2 linked regions of the Variovorax paradoxus genome follow. The protein of the gene in region 1 interacts with the protein of each later gene in a pairwise test. Links are inferred from orthologs where the notes say so. Each region holds a gene or a part of one and is shown in the gene's direction. Other genes may lie near its edges.

Region 1 (7,847 bases):
CGAGAGCGACGACCTCGTGCTGCGCTTTCGGCCGAGCTTCTTCCCGTTTACCGAGCCCAGCGCCGAGATCGACATCCAGTTTGCGAGCGGCCCGCTCGCCGGCCGCTGGCTCGAAGTCGCGGGCTCTGGCCAAGTGCACCCGAACGTGGTGCGCAACATGGGGCTCGACCCGGAGCGCTACATCGGCTTTGCCTTTGGCATGGGCCCCGACCGGCTCACGATGCTGCGCTACGGCGTGAACGATTTGCGGCTGTTCTTCGACGGCGACTTGCGCTTTCTCTCGCAGTTCCAGTAAGCACCCATCCATAGAAAAACCGAATACGAGATCGAAGAGATGCAATTCCCGGAATCCTGGCTGCGCGAGTTCTGCAATCCGCCCCTCGGCAGCGCCGAACTGGCCGAAACGCTCACCATGGGCGGTTTCGAGGTCGAAGAGCGCCGCCCCGTCGCGCCGCCCTTCAGCCGCATCGTGGTCGGCGAAATCAAGGAAGCCGTGCAGCACCCCAATGCCGATCGGCTGCGCGTGTGCCAAGTCGACGTGGGGCAGGGCGCCTTGCTCAACATCGTGTGCGGCGCACCCAATGCGCGCGTCGGCATCAAGGTGCCTTGCGCGCTGGTCGGCGCCGAACTGCCGCCGGGCGAAGACGGCAAGCCCTTTCTCATCAAGCTCGGCAAGCTGCGTGGTGTCGAGAGCCAAGGCATGCTGTGCTCCGCACGCGAACTGCAATTGAGCGAAGACCATGGGGGCCTGCTCGAGCTCGACGCCGGTGCGCCCATTGGCGCCGACGTGCGCGACGTGCTCAAGCTCGACGACGCGCTGCTCACCCTCAAGCTCACGCCCAACCTTGCCCACGGCCTGAGCGTCTACGGTGTTGCGCGCGAACTCGCAGCGCTCACCGGCGCGCCGCTCAAGACGCCGGCCATCCCGCCGGTGGCCGCATCGTTTGCCGATGTGCTGCCGGTGAAGGTGGAAGCACCCGAACTCTGCGGCCGTTTTTCGGGCCGCATTGTGCGCGGTGTGAACACCAAGGTGGCCACGCCGGCATGGATGGTCGAGCGGCTTGCGCGCTGCGGCCAACGCAGCGTGACGCCGCTGGTCGACATCTCGAACTACGTCATGTTCGAATACGGCCAGCCCAGCCACATCTTCGACCTCGACAAGATCCATGGCGGCCTCACGGTGCGCTGGGGCAAGGCGGGCGAACAGCTCAAGCTGCTGAACGGCAACACCATCAGCGTCGACGACAAGGTCGGCGTGATTGCCGACAACGAGGCCGTCGAGTCACTCGCCGGCATCATGGGCGGCGACGCGACCTCCGTGTCCGACGACACTCGCAACATCTACGTCGAGGCCGCCTTCTGGTGGCCCGAAGCCGTTCAGGGCCGCTCGCGCCGCTTCAACTTTTCGACCGACGCAGGGCACCGCTATGAGCGCGGTGTCGATCCGAGCCGCACGGTGGAGATCATCGAGCGCATCACGCAGCTCATCATCGAGATCTGCGGCGGCCAGGCCGGCGCCATGGACGACAAGATCCTGAACGTGCCCGAAGCCATGCCGGTCACGTTGCGCGTGGCACGCGCAGCGCGCGTCATCGGCATGCCGCTCACGCAGGCGCAATGCGCCGACGCGCTGCGCCGCCTCGGCTTTGCCCTCAGCGAAGGCGAGGGCACATTGACCGTGACTCCGCCGCCGCATCGCTTCGACCTGCTGATCGAGGAAGACCTGATCGAAGAGGTTGCGCGCCTCATCGGCTTCAACAACCTGCCGACCACGGCGCCGCTGGCGCCCATCACGGCACGTGTGCGTCCCGAGGCGCAGCGCAGCCGCTTCGCGGTGCGCCGCAGCATCGCGGCGCTCGGCTACCAGGAAACCATCAACTTCAGCTTCGTGGAAGCGCATTGGGAGCAAGACCTCGCCGGCAATGCCAACCCCGTCAAGCTGCTGAACCCCATCGCCAGCCAGATGAGCGTGATGCGCTCGTCGCTGATCGGCTCGCTGCTGCAGGTGCTCAAGTTCAATCTCGACCGCAAGGCGCCGCGCGTGCGCGTGTTCGAACTGGGCCGCGTGTTCATGCGCGACGACAGCGTGGCCACCACCGACAGCACCGTACGCGGCGTACACCAGCCGATGCGGGTGGCCGGCCTTGCATGGGGCGATGCCGAAGAAGCGCGCTGGGACGGCAAGCCGCATCGTGTCGACTTCTACGACGCCAAGGGCGACGTCGAAGCATTGCTCGCGCCGCTGGTGCCGAGCTTCGAGGCGGCCGAGCATCCCGCCCTGCACCCCGGCCGCTCGGCGCGCGTGCTGATCGACGGCAAGGCCATCGGCTTTGTCGGCGAGCTGCACCCGCGCTGGCGCCAGAAGTGGGACTTTGCGCTGGCCCCGGTGATCTTCGAACTGGACCTCGACGCCGTTGCCGCGCGCCCCGTGCCCGTGGCAAAGCCTGTGCCCAAGCACCAGGCCGTCGAGCGCGACATCGCCGTGGTGGTGGCCGAGGCCGTCACGCACAATGCGTTGATGCAGACCATCCATTCGGCTGCGGCAGCCCAGGGGCTGCTGCGGGACGCCACGCTGTTCGACATCTATCGCCCGCAACCTGCGCGCGACGGTGCCGTGCCGGCATCGGGAGGCCTGGCGCACGGGGACAAGAGCATGGCGGTGCGCCTGAGCTTCCAGGACGACAACGCCACGCTGACGGACGAGCAGGTGGAGCCGGCCGTGCGCGCCATCGTCGAACAATTGAGCGCCAAGCTCGGCGCACGCCTGAGGGGTTGATGAGAATGAACGCTGCGGAATTCACGCTCGAAGCCCTCGAAACGCCCGCACTCACGAAGGCGCACCTGGCCGACCTGCTGTTCGAGCAGATCGGCCTGAACAAGCGCGAATCCAAGGACATGGTGGAGGCGTTTTTCGACCTCATCGCCAACAGCCTGATCGAAGGCACGGACGTGAAGATCTCCGGCTTCGGCAACTTCCAGATCCGTGTGAAGGCGCCCCGGCCTGGCCGCAACCCGCGCACCGGCGAAGCCATTCCGATCGGCGAGCGCCGCGTGGCCACCTTTCACGCGAGCGCCAAGCTGAAGGAACAGATTCACGGAAGCATCGAGCAGAGCGGCACTTCCGAAGTCGAGTGGAGCCTGGGCGCCGAATAGTGCTTGGTGCTGCGCGGGTGCGTAGAGTAATCTCTAAGGTTTCCCGCGCACGGTCTTGATTTCAATGGAAATAATGGAGAAAGCGCTCCCGCCGATCCCCGTCAAACGCTACTTCACCATCGGTGAGGTCGGCGAACTTTGCGGCGTCAAGCCGCACGTGCTGCGTTACTGGGAGCAGGAGTTCACGCAACTGCGCCCCATGAAGCGGCGCGGCAACCGGCGCTACTACCAGCACCACGAAGTGCTCATGATCCGCCGCATCCGCGATCTGCTCTACGACCAGGGCTTCACCATCAGCGGTGCGCGCAACAAGCTGCAGGAGCTGGTGCAGGGCGAGCGCGACCGCCGCAAGGCGGGCATGGTGCCGCTCGAGGGCATGGAGGCGGTCGAAATCGACCAGGAAGAGTTCGATGCAGCCGTTCACGAGGACGACGATCCCGCATCCGGAAGTGCCGCTCGCACGATCGATCCGTCGCAATTGCTGCACCTGCGACGCGAACTCTTTGAAATTCGTGAGCTGCTGACCGTCGGACGGTGATTTCAGCCGGCTATAATTGAGAGCTTCGGTGTGTGGCGCAGCCTGGTAGCGCACTTGCATGGGGTGCAAGGGGTCGAAGGTTCGAATCCTTTCACACCGACCAAAATTGCCTTGTCAAACAAGGATTTAAAAGGGCCTGGTTCCAACGAACGAGGCCCTTTTTATTTTGCTGAAAAGCACGCGGGGCATCTACGTCAAAGCGCCTTGGCCAGACGAAGCCGGCGCCTCTTGCCGAGAGCCGAGCCGCACCTTCGCGTATTCGGCCCTCAGGATTGCCGCCTTCTTGCGCAGGCGCGCAGATTCATCAACCAGTTGCTTCGCAACTGCGTTGAGTTCCGCGATCCGTCGTTTCAGCTCGAAATTGCTTTCACTGCGCATCCCGCCATTACGAGTTGCGCGCGCTCATGGATTGTTTGGACGGGCAGTTTTTTCGTGCGCTAGCCTGCCTCGGCTGCCGGCATGCGACGAGTCAGGCTTTCCGCCGCGTCTTGCAGGATCGCTTGGCGATCCGGGTCGCCGCTCACATACGGGCTCGACAGCAACTGGGCGATCAGCTGATCGAAGTAGTGCCTGACTCTTTCGGGCGCAGGGTGTGCCATGTACATGGCGCGCAGCATCGAGGCCATGGTGGTGATCTGCGCCTCGAACACTTCGGCCTCGCCTATGCGTTCGGCGGCGCTGGAAACCGGACATGGGTCGTTGATCGTCGTCATGTTGTCGCCGCCCTTGGCGGCCTCAAAGTGCGTGGTGCTGGCGCGGTACTGCTTCGCTTGGTTCCCGACGCGCGCCGGTCGGCGGATCAAATATTTGCTGGAAATGAATTCTAACGTACTACATTTGATCCAGCGGGCATCCTGCACGAGCGGTTGGCGCATCAACCGCGCCGGGCCGCTTCGATCGTCGCAATGTCGATCTTTCTCATCTCCATCATGGCTTCGAATGCGCGCTTGGCCGCCGCCGGGTCGGGGTCGGCAATTGCGGCGATCAAGGCGCGCGGCGTGATCTGCCACGAGAGCCCCCATTTGTCCTTGCACCAGCCGCACTCGCTTTCCTGGCCGCCGTTTCCGACAATCGCACTCCACAGCCGGTCGGTCTCGGCCTGGTCGTCGGTTGCCACCTGAAACGAAAAGGCCTCGTTGTGCTTGAACACCGGCCCTCCGTTCAGTCCGAGGCAAGGAATGCCCATCACGGTGAATTCGACCGTCAAGACATCGCCTTGCTTGCCCGACGGGTAGTCGCCGGGCGCGCGATGGACTGCGCCCACCGAACTGTCTGGAAAGGTCTCGGCGTAGAACTTGGCGGCGTCCAGTGCATCGCGGTCGTACCAGAGACATATCGTGTTCTTGCTGGCCATCTTGGTTCTCCTGGGTTGAGAAGACAGATCGCATCCGGTGACGGTTTTCGACCCATCGGTGGAACGCACCAGACCATACGCAAATCCGCGTCCCATTGCCAGTAACTCTGCTGTTTGCCGGCGCCGGCGACGCTCCCTGGATGGCTGCCGCGCGGGCGAGGAAAAAGGCCGTTGCTATCATCGAAAAATGCGGCCACGAACAACCCTCCTCGCGAAGGAAACCACGTGCGGCTCAAGCTGAGAACGAAGACGGCGCTGCTGGTCACTTCTCTCGTGCTCGCTCTTGTCGGCGCAACGGGCTGGTGGCAGTACCGCAACCTGTCCAGCGAATACCTCACCCTGATGCGCGAGCAGCAGCAGGCGCTCACTGAAAGCGCTGCGGCCGATCTCGACTACAAGCTGGGCGTTCATCTGGCCGCCTTGGCACGAGCAGCACGGGAGCTCGGTGCGCGCGGTTTCGACGACGCGGACGCGCGGCAGCGCTTTCTTTCGGACATGGACCTGCGCGCGATGTTCGACGACGCTGCGCTGGCCAACCTGGACGGCGCCATCGTTGCCATCAACCCGCCTGCGAGCGACCCACCGAACGTTGCCGATCGCGATTACTTCCGGCAAGTGCGCGACCTGAGGCAACCCGCCATCTCGGCACCCTTGCTTACCAAAGGTGGCAAACAGCCCGCGGTGATCATGGCGGTTCCGGTCGAAACACCGGAGGGCCGCCTCATCGGCGTGCTTGGCGCGGCCCTGAACCTGCAGCGCGCCAACGTGCTCGGCGACATGAGCCAAGCCACCGTCGGCCGGGGCGGCTACTACGTGATCGTCACGCGCGACGCGTCCCCGCAGGTGGTCATGCACCATGACTCGACCCTGCTGCTGAAGCCGGCAAGTGCAGCTGCTGTGGCGCCAGCCGATGGCACCCTGAACGATCTCGCGACCCGCGCCACCATACGCAACGCCGACTGGGAGTTGCGTCTGATCGTGCCGGCGAGCATTGCCTACGCCCCGCTGGAGCAGGCACGGCGGGCCCTGCTGCTGCAACTGTTGTGGCTTGGCCTGGGCTGCGCGCTCCTCGTCTGGCTGGGTACGTCGTGGGTGATGCGGCCGCTGGAGGCGCTGACCAAGGCCATCCGCTCGCTGCGGCATTCGCCCGACAGCAAGGTCAAGCTCGATGTTGCCGCCAACGACGAACGCGGCGAACTGGCACGCGAGTTCGACGCCTTGATGGCCGAGCTGCGCGAGCAGCGCCTTGAGGTGGCGGCGGTAACCGATGCATCGCCCGTCGGACTGTTCCGTTCAGACACCGAAGGACGCGCGACCTACGTGAACGACGAGTACCTGGCGATCCATGGCCTGGAACGGAAAGATGCCGCCCAGGGATGGCTCACGCTGGTGCGCGAGGACATCCGTGAAAAGGTGCGCAAGGAATGGATTCGTCTTGTCAACACGCCAGAGCCATTCAGCGCGACTCGCCGGCTGCATCGCAGGGATGGAACCCGCGTGCTGGTGGCATTGAAGAGCCGGCCTGTGATCGTCGGCGGCCGGGTTCTCGGCCATGTTGGAACGGTGACCGACATCACCGAGCGCACCCGGGCCGACGAGGCCCTTCGCACGCTCACGGCCATCTTCGACATGACGACGGACTACATCGTCCAGCTCGATGTGGCGGGCCGGCTCATCTATATGAACCCGGCCGCGCGCCTTCGCACCGGGCTGCGTCTCGATGCGCCGATCGAACAGCTGAGCGCGAGCGACTTCAATCCGCCCAGGACAATCGAAAGGTTCCGGTCTGAGGTTGTGCCCACCGCGCTTGCCAATGGCGTATGGGTCGGAGAGTCGATGGTGTGGGACGCCGAGCGCCGCGAGTTTCCGGTCAGCCACATGGTCATTGCGCACCGCGACAAGCACGGCAAGGTGGAGTATTTCTCGGGCCTGATGCGCGACATTTCTGCGGCCAAGGCGGCGCAACAGGCGCTTCGCAACAGCGAACACCGCCTGCGCATGGTGACGGACCACCTGCCTGCGCTGATCTCCTACCTGGACTGGGACTTGCGCTTCCGCTTCGTCAACAAGGCTTACCAGGACTGGTTCGGTGTCGACCCCGAAAAGCTGATCGGCCGCAGCATGCGCGAGTTCTACGGAGACGAGGCCTGGGCCCAGATGGAGCCGCATCTGCGCGCCGCACTCGCAGGGCGCCAGGTTACCTACGAGCGAAGGGTGACGGGCCCCGGCGGGCGCCGCGACATCCAGGCCACGCTGGTTCCGGAGCGCAATGAGCAGGGCAGGGTCATGGGCCTCTACACGCTGGACAGCGACATCACCGCGCACCACGAGGCGGAAGAAGCCCTTCAAGAGAGCGAGGCCCGCCTGCGCACGGTAGCCGACGCGCTGCCCATGCGCGTGGCCTACATCGACGCGGACGAGCGCTACCGCTTCAACGCCCTGGCCTACGAGCGTGAATTCGGCCTCTCGCGCGACCAGATCCAGGGCCACACCGTGCAGGAACTGCTCGGCGAGCCCGCCTACGAGAGCGTGAAGCCGCACATACGCGCCGCGCTCGCCGGCGAGGTGGTCACCTTCCAGAGCGAAGACACTCAAAGCGACAGCTACAACTGCTATGAGGCCCAGTACATTCCGCAGCCCGCCGCAAATGCCGACACCATCGTCGGCTTCCACGCCGTCATCACCGACATCACGCGCCAGAAGCTCGAGGAGAAGCGCCTGGTCAACCTGGCGCAGATCGATCCGCTCACCGGACTTGCCAACCGCGCGGGCTTCCAGGCGCGCCTGGGCGAGGCCATGGAG
Region 2 (6,205 bases), 2.6 Mb from region 1 along the record:
GGGCGAGCTGCAGAAACAGCAATTCGGCCCGTGGATGCTCTCCGGCTTCAGGCTGCTGGCGCGGCTCAAGGGCCTGCGCGGCACTGCCCTGGACATCTTCGGGCGCACCGAAGAGCGCAAGACCGAGCGCGCGCTCATCGGCGAATACCGTGCGAGCATCGAAGAGGTGATTGCCGGCCTGCACGCCGAGAACCACGCGCTGGCGCTGGAGATTGCCAGCCTGCCCGAGCAGATTCGCGGCTACGGCCATGTGAAGGAGCGCAACCTGGCCGCTGCCCGCACCCGCTGGAGCGAATTGCTCGCCAAGTGGCGCAACCCGCAGTCGGCGCAGCGCGCGGCAGCCTGATTTTTGCGACGAGGCCGGCCTGTCGCCGTGCCCTGCTCCTGAAAACATAGCGCCAGACGCGCGCCCCGAGCCCTGGAAAGCCCTGCCCGGCGCGCCGGATAAGCGCGCGGGGCGGGGCATTGCCACGAATACAATGCCCGCTGCTGTGCGCGGCCGTTGCCGCTTCACGCTCTGACTCGCGGCCTTTTCCACGGGGCCGCGGAACCGCGGGCCCGTTCCGCGCTTCTGACATTCCTCTTCTCTCTGCTGGAGACTCTCTTGTTCATTTCCTCTGCTTTCGCCCAAACCGCGCCCGCTGCTTCCGGCGGTGGCGACATGTTGTCTTCGCTGGGCAGCATGCTGCCCCTGGTGCTGATGTTCGTGGTGCTGTATTTCGTGATGATCCGCCCGCAGATGAAGCGCCAGAAAGAAGCCCGCGCCATGATCGAGGCGCTGGCCAAGGGCGACGAGGTGGCAACGGCCGGCGGCGTGCTGGGCAAGATCACCTCGCTCGGCGACCAGTACCTGGGCCTTGAAATTGCCAATGGCGTGGAGATCAAGATCCAGCGCAGCGCTGTGATCCAGGTCTTGCCCAAGGGCGCCGTCAAGTAAGCAATAAATGCGTGGCCCGGCCTTGCGCTTTGTGGAGCAAGGCCTCAAGTCACGCCGTGTTTCGTTTCTGAAAAGCGCTCTCTCATGAACCGTTATCCGGTCTGGAAGTACGCGATCATCGTGATCGTGCTGCTTGTGGGGTTGATCTATTCCCTGCCCAATTTCTTCGGCGAGGCGCCTGCCGTGCAGGTGTCCGCGGCCAAGTCGACCGTCAAGGTCGATGCCGCCACCCAGGGCAGGGTCGAGGAGGCGCTGAAAACAGCCGGGCTCACGCCCGACCTGCTCACGCTCGAAGGCGGCTCGCTGCGCGCGCGCTTCGGCACGCCCGACGAGCAGCTCAAGGCGCGCGACGTCTTGCAGCGCACGCTGGTGCCCGATGCGTCAGACCCGCCGTATGTGGTGGCGCTGAACCTGGTTTCGCGCTCCCCGGCGTGGCTCACGTCGCTGCACGCGTTCCCCATGTACCTGGGCCTCGACCTGCGCGGCGGCGTCGACTTCTTGCTGCAGGTCGACATGAAGGGCGCCATCGACAAGAAGGCCGAGTCGTTTGCAGGCGACCTGCGCACCACTTTCCGCGACAAAGGCATCCGCGGCACTTCGGTCAACCGCAATGGCCAGACCATCGAGGTTTCGTTCCGCGACGCGGCGGCGCTGCAAACGGCCAAGCAAATCATCCAGGACCAGTTCCCCGATCTCGCAACCACCGAAGCGCAAGACGGCAGCAATTGGCGACTCACCGCCACCATCAAGCCCGAGGCCGCGCGCCGGCTGCAGGATGCGGCGCTCAAGCAGAACATCACCACCCTGCACAACCGGATCAACGAACTCGGCGTGGCCGAACCTGTGATCCAGCAGCAGGGCCTGGACCGCATCGTGGTGCAGCTGCCCGGCGTGCAGGACACGGCCAAGGCTAAGGACATCCTGGGCCGCACCGCCACGCTCGAAATGCGCCTGGTCGACGAAAGCGCAGAAGGCCGCGCAGCCGAACTGAGCGGCGGACCGGTGCCCTTCGGCTCCGAGAAATTCCTCGAGCGCAACGGCCGCCCGGTGATCGTCAAGAAGCAGGTGCTCGTCACCGGCGAAAGCCTCACCGACGCGCAGCCCGGCTTCGACCAGCAGAGCAACCAGCCCAAGGTCGACCTGACCATGGACGCCAAGGGCGGCCGGATCATGCGCGACGTGAGCCGCGAAAACTACAAGAAGCGCATGGCCATGCTGATCTTCGAAAAGGGCAAGGGCGAAGTGCTCACGGCCCCATCGATCAACGGCGAGCTCGGCAACCGCTTCCAGATTTCGGGTTCGATGACCGTGGCCGAGGCCGCCGACCTGGCTCTGCTGCTGCGCGCCGGCTCGCTGGCCGCGCCGATGGAAATCATCCAGGAGCGCACCATCGGCCCGAGCCTGGGTGCCGACAACATCGAAAAGGGCTTCAAGAGCGTGATGTACGGCTTCATCGCCATCATGATCTTCATGTGCGCGTACTACGCACTGTTCGGCCTGTTCTCGTCGATTGCGCTGGCCGTCAACCTGATGCTGCTGGTGGCCATTCTCTCGATGCTGCAGGCCACGCTCACGCTGCCCGGCATTGCGGCCATGGCGCTGGCCATTGGCGTGGCCATCGACTCCAACGTGCTCATCAACGAGCGCGTGCGCGAAGAGCTGCGCAACGGCGCCTCGCCTCAGGCTGCCATTCATGCGGGCTACGACCGCGCCTGGGGCACGATTCTCGACTCCAACGTGACCACGCTGATTGCCGGCATCGCCTTGCTGGCATTCGGCTCGGGCCCGGTTCGCGGTTTTGCGGTGGTGCACTGCATCGGCATCGTCACCTCGATGTTCTCCGCGGTGTTCTTCTCCCGCGGCCTCGTGAACTTCTGGTACGGCCAGAAGAAGAAGCTCAAGACGGTGTCGATCGGCACGGTGTGGCGCCCCAAGACCGACGGCACGGCCGTGGTTGACGCCGAGTAAAGGTCAAGGACAAGCGCCATGGAATTCTTCCGCATCCACAAGACCATCCCGTTCATGCGCCATGCATTGGTGCTGAACATCATTTCCTTCGCCACCTTTGCGCTGGCGGTTTTCTTCCTGCTGCATCGCGGGCTGCACCTGTCGGTGGAGTTCACGGGCGGCACCGTGATGGAGGTGGCCTACCAGCAGTCCGCCGACATCGGCAAGGTGCGCGAGGCCATCGGCAAGCTCGGCTACCCGGACGTGCAGGTGCAGAGCTACGGCACGTCGCGCGACGTGCAGATCCGCCTGCCGGCGCAAAAGGGCATGAGCTCCGACCAGCAAAGCGCGCAGGTCATGCAGGCGCTGAAGTCGGTCGATCCTTCGGCCACGCAGCGCGGCATCGAGGTTGTCGGGCCGCAGGTGGGCGACGAGCTCACCACCAACGGGCTCAAGGCGCTCGGCATGGTGGTGGTCGGCATCATGATCTACCTGGCGGTGCGCTTCGAATGGAAGTTCGCCGTGGCCACCGTGCTGGCCAACCTGCACGACGTGGTCATCATCCTGGGGTTCTTTGCATTCTTCCAGTGGGAGTTTTCGCTCGCCGTGCTCGCCGCGGTGCTGGCGGTGCTGGGGTATTCGGTCAATGAATCGGTCGTGATCTTCGACCGGGTGCGCGAGAATTTCCGCCGCTACCGCAAGATGAGCACGGTCGGGATCATCGACAACGCGATCACCTCGACCATCAGCCGGACCATCATCACCCACGGCTCGACGCAGCTGGTGGTGCTCTCGATGTTCTTCTTCGGCGGCCCGACCCTGCACTACTTTGCCCTGGCGCTGACCATCGGCATCTGCTTCGGCATCTACTCGTCGTGCTTCGTGGCGGCGGCCATTGCCATGTGGCTCGGCATCAAGCGCGAAGACCTCATCAAGGGCACGCCAGCCAAGCGCGACGGCGATTCCGAGGACGACCCGAACGCCGGCGCCGTGGTCTGACGCCGCCGGATCGAATGAAAGTGCCGCGGGAGGCCAGCAAGTGCAAGGAAGCTGATGCACACTTGTGCAGTTGCTTTTCCCGATGCAAGCTCTCGTCAGTTGCCCACAATAGAGCTTCACCGGCCTTTCCGATCTTTCAATGAGTATTGCGCGGTCCGCCTCTTCCTTGCAGCTCGCACGCGAGACGCGTGAGCGTTTCGTGCTGGCGACCGAGGGCGTCATCGTTCCCTTGGCGCAGGCCATCCGGGACCGCCTGACCAGGCAGGCTTCGGAAATCGGCAGTGCGCGCGTCATGCAGGAAAGCCGCGACGACTTCGTGGCATTCCAGGGACAGGCCACGCAATGGGTGTCGCTTTCCCAGACCCATTGGCGCAAATCGGTGAGCACCCCGGCTACCGCGGGCGGCGCATCGTCCACCGGCGGGCTGCGGCTCGAACTGATCGGCGACGACGTGATGGAAGGCAACATCCTGTCGTCGCGCCTGGCGCAGGCGATCCAAGACAAGGCCAGCTTCGAGCTCAGCGACCTGCGGCTTCGCATCCAGTACCTCGAAGACACCGCCGAACTCGACGCCCATGACGTGCTCAAGCCCGAAACGCTGGCCAAGCTGCTGGTGGACCAGTGGCTGGCGGCCGGCTTGAGCCGTGCGCTCTGGGCCCGCGTGCAGGACACCGTGCAGCAGCATCTGATCGGCGTGGTCGTCAAGGCCTACGAAGACGCCAACGCGTTCCTGATCTCCAAGGGCGTGATGCCGGAGATCGATCTCAAGAGCTTTGTGCGCCGCACAGGCGCTTCCGGAGGACCGGCCACGGTGCCCGGGGCGCCGTATTCCGCTGGCACCGCCGGCCAGGTACCAGGCGCTGCATCGCAGCACGGCTCGCACGCATCGCCGCAAACGCGAGGCTTCGGCGCATCGGCGCCACAGCTAACGACAGGTGGTTCGCCGTTGCTGCTCGCTCGCCAGCGTGCGCAGACGGCGCTCTTGAGTCTCAAGCGCTTTGTGGCTGCACGCATCGGCGCGGCGGACATGCCATCGACGATGTCGTCCTCACCGCAATCGGTAACCGGAGCGGACGGCCGGACGCCGGGCGCCGGCAGCAACGCTGGCGGTGGTGGGGGCGGGTCCGCGCAAGCCTTTTCCAAGACCTTTGCAGGCGTGATTGCCGATGCCGAAGCCGCCTACAGGATGGCGGCCACGCAATACATGCAGAACCCGGGCGACGCGGCCACCATCATCCAGCAGGCTTCGGTCGACTTGCGCCGGCGCAGCGCCGAGATCAAGAAGCGAGCGCCCACCACTGCCGACAAGGCCACCGTCGAGATCGTGGCGCTCATGTTCCAGGCCATCCTCGCGGAAGAGCGCATTCCTTTCTCGGCCCGCGTGTGGTTTGCGCGGCTGCAGATGCCGGTGCTGCGCGTGGCCATTGCCGAGCCCGAGTTCTTCGGCACGCTTCAGCATCCCGCGCGCATGCTGATCGACCGCATGGGTTCCTGCGTGATGGGCTTCGATGCCGCGGCCATTTCGGGCAGCGCGCTCGAAGGCGAAATCCGCCGCGTCGTGCAGGTGATCGAGCAATACCCCGAAACCGGGCAGCGCGTCTTCAAGCTGGTGTTCGACGAGTTCGTTGCGTTCCTCGGCCGCTATCTCACGCAAAGCGACACCACCCAGCGTGTCATGAGCGTGGCGCAGCAGGTCGAGCAGAAGGAAACGATGGCGATCCAGTACACCATCGAACTGCGCAAGATGCTCAACGACATGCCGGTGCGCGACGAGATACGCGAGTTTCTCTTCAAGGTGTGGGCCGAGGTGCTGGCCATTGCCGCGCTGCGCTACGGCGCGCAGGGCGAGCAGACCGTCATGCTCAAGCGCGTGGCCTCCGAGCTGGTGTGGGCCGCGAGCGCCAAGCCCAACCGCGCCGACCGCGCCCGCGTGATCCAGGACCTGCCGCAGCTGCTGCAGCGCCTGCGGCTGGGCATGAACCTGCTCGGCATCATCGACGAGCCGCAGGAAGCCCACATCAAGACCATCGGCGCGACCCTGTCCGACGCCTTCCTGTCGAAGACCGAGGCCATTCCCGCTGCCAAGATCGAAGCCATGGCCGAGCGCCTGGCGCACCTGGAAGACTTTGTGAGCGACGACGGCGGTGCCTCCAACCTGCCGCTCGACGCGAACAGCATCGAACTGCTGCTGGGTGTGGATGCGGCGTCGATCGAGGTCGTGCCCGACACCGTCGGCAGCGTGGTGGCCGAAGACATGCTCGAATGGGCGCACGAGCTGCAGGTGGGCAACTGGTTCATGCTCGACCACAATGACCGCGTGAC

Evidence for each region. Proteins that work in one complex are often made in the same cells at the same time.
Region 2: the proteins of pheT (region 1) and secD interact in binary tests that used the Escherichia coli proteins (3 or more experiments, as listed by UniProt). The link is inferred for Variovorax paradoxus from one-to-one orthologs.

Annotation. Positions count from the first base shown.
Region 1 is NZ_CP123990.1:1,435,657-1,443,503, forward strand. What follows is about bases 1-3,055. They hold pheT (phenylalanine--tRNA ligase subunit beta), read left to right. Parts: upstream 1-334; coding sequence 335-2,776; downstream 2,777-3,055. Other genes in these bases: pheS (phenylalanine--tRNA ligase subunit alpha), read left to right, coding at 1-295; QHG62_RS07100 (integration host factor subunit alpha), read left to right, coding at 2,782-3,055. Also shown: more of QHG62_RS07100, read left to right, coding at 3,056-3,153; QHG62_RS07105 (MerR family transcriptional regulator), read left to right, coding at 3,227-3,691; QHG62_RS07115 (hypothetical protein), read right to left, coding at 3,881-4,069; QHG62_RS07120 (hypothetical protein), read right to left, coding at 4,129-4,566; QHG62_RS07125 (VOC family protein), read right to left, coding at 4,566-5,045; QHG62_RS07130 (PAS domain S-box protein), read left to right, coding at 5,271-7,847.
Region 2 is NZ_CP123990.1:4,009,714-4,015,918, reverse strand. What follows is about bases 483-3,463. They hold secD (protein translocase subunit SecD), read left to right. Parts: upstream 483-1,021; coding sequence 1,022-2,905; downstream 2,906-3,463. Other genes in these bases: secF (protein translocase subunit SecF), read left to right, coding at 2,924-3,463; yajC (preprotein translocase subunit YajC), read left to right, coding at 605-937. Outside these bases: QHG62_RS19395 (indolepyruvate ferredoxin oxidoreductase family protein), read left to right, coding at 1-346; more of secF, read left to right, coding at 3,464-3,883; QHG62_RS19375 (DUF1631 family protein), read left to right, coding at 4,023-6,205. UniProt on the Escherichia coli protein: Part of the Sec protein translocase complex. Interacts with the SecYEG preprotein conducting channel. SecDF uses the proton motive force (PMF) to complete protein translocation after the ATP-dependent function of SecA.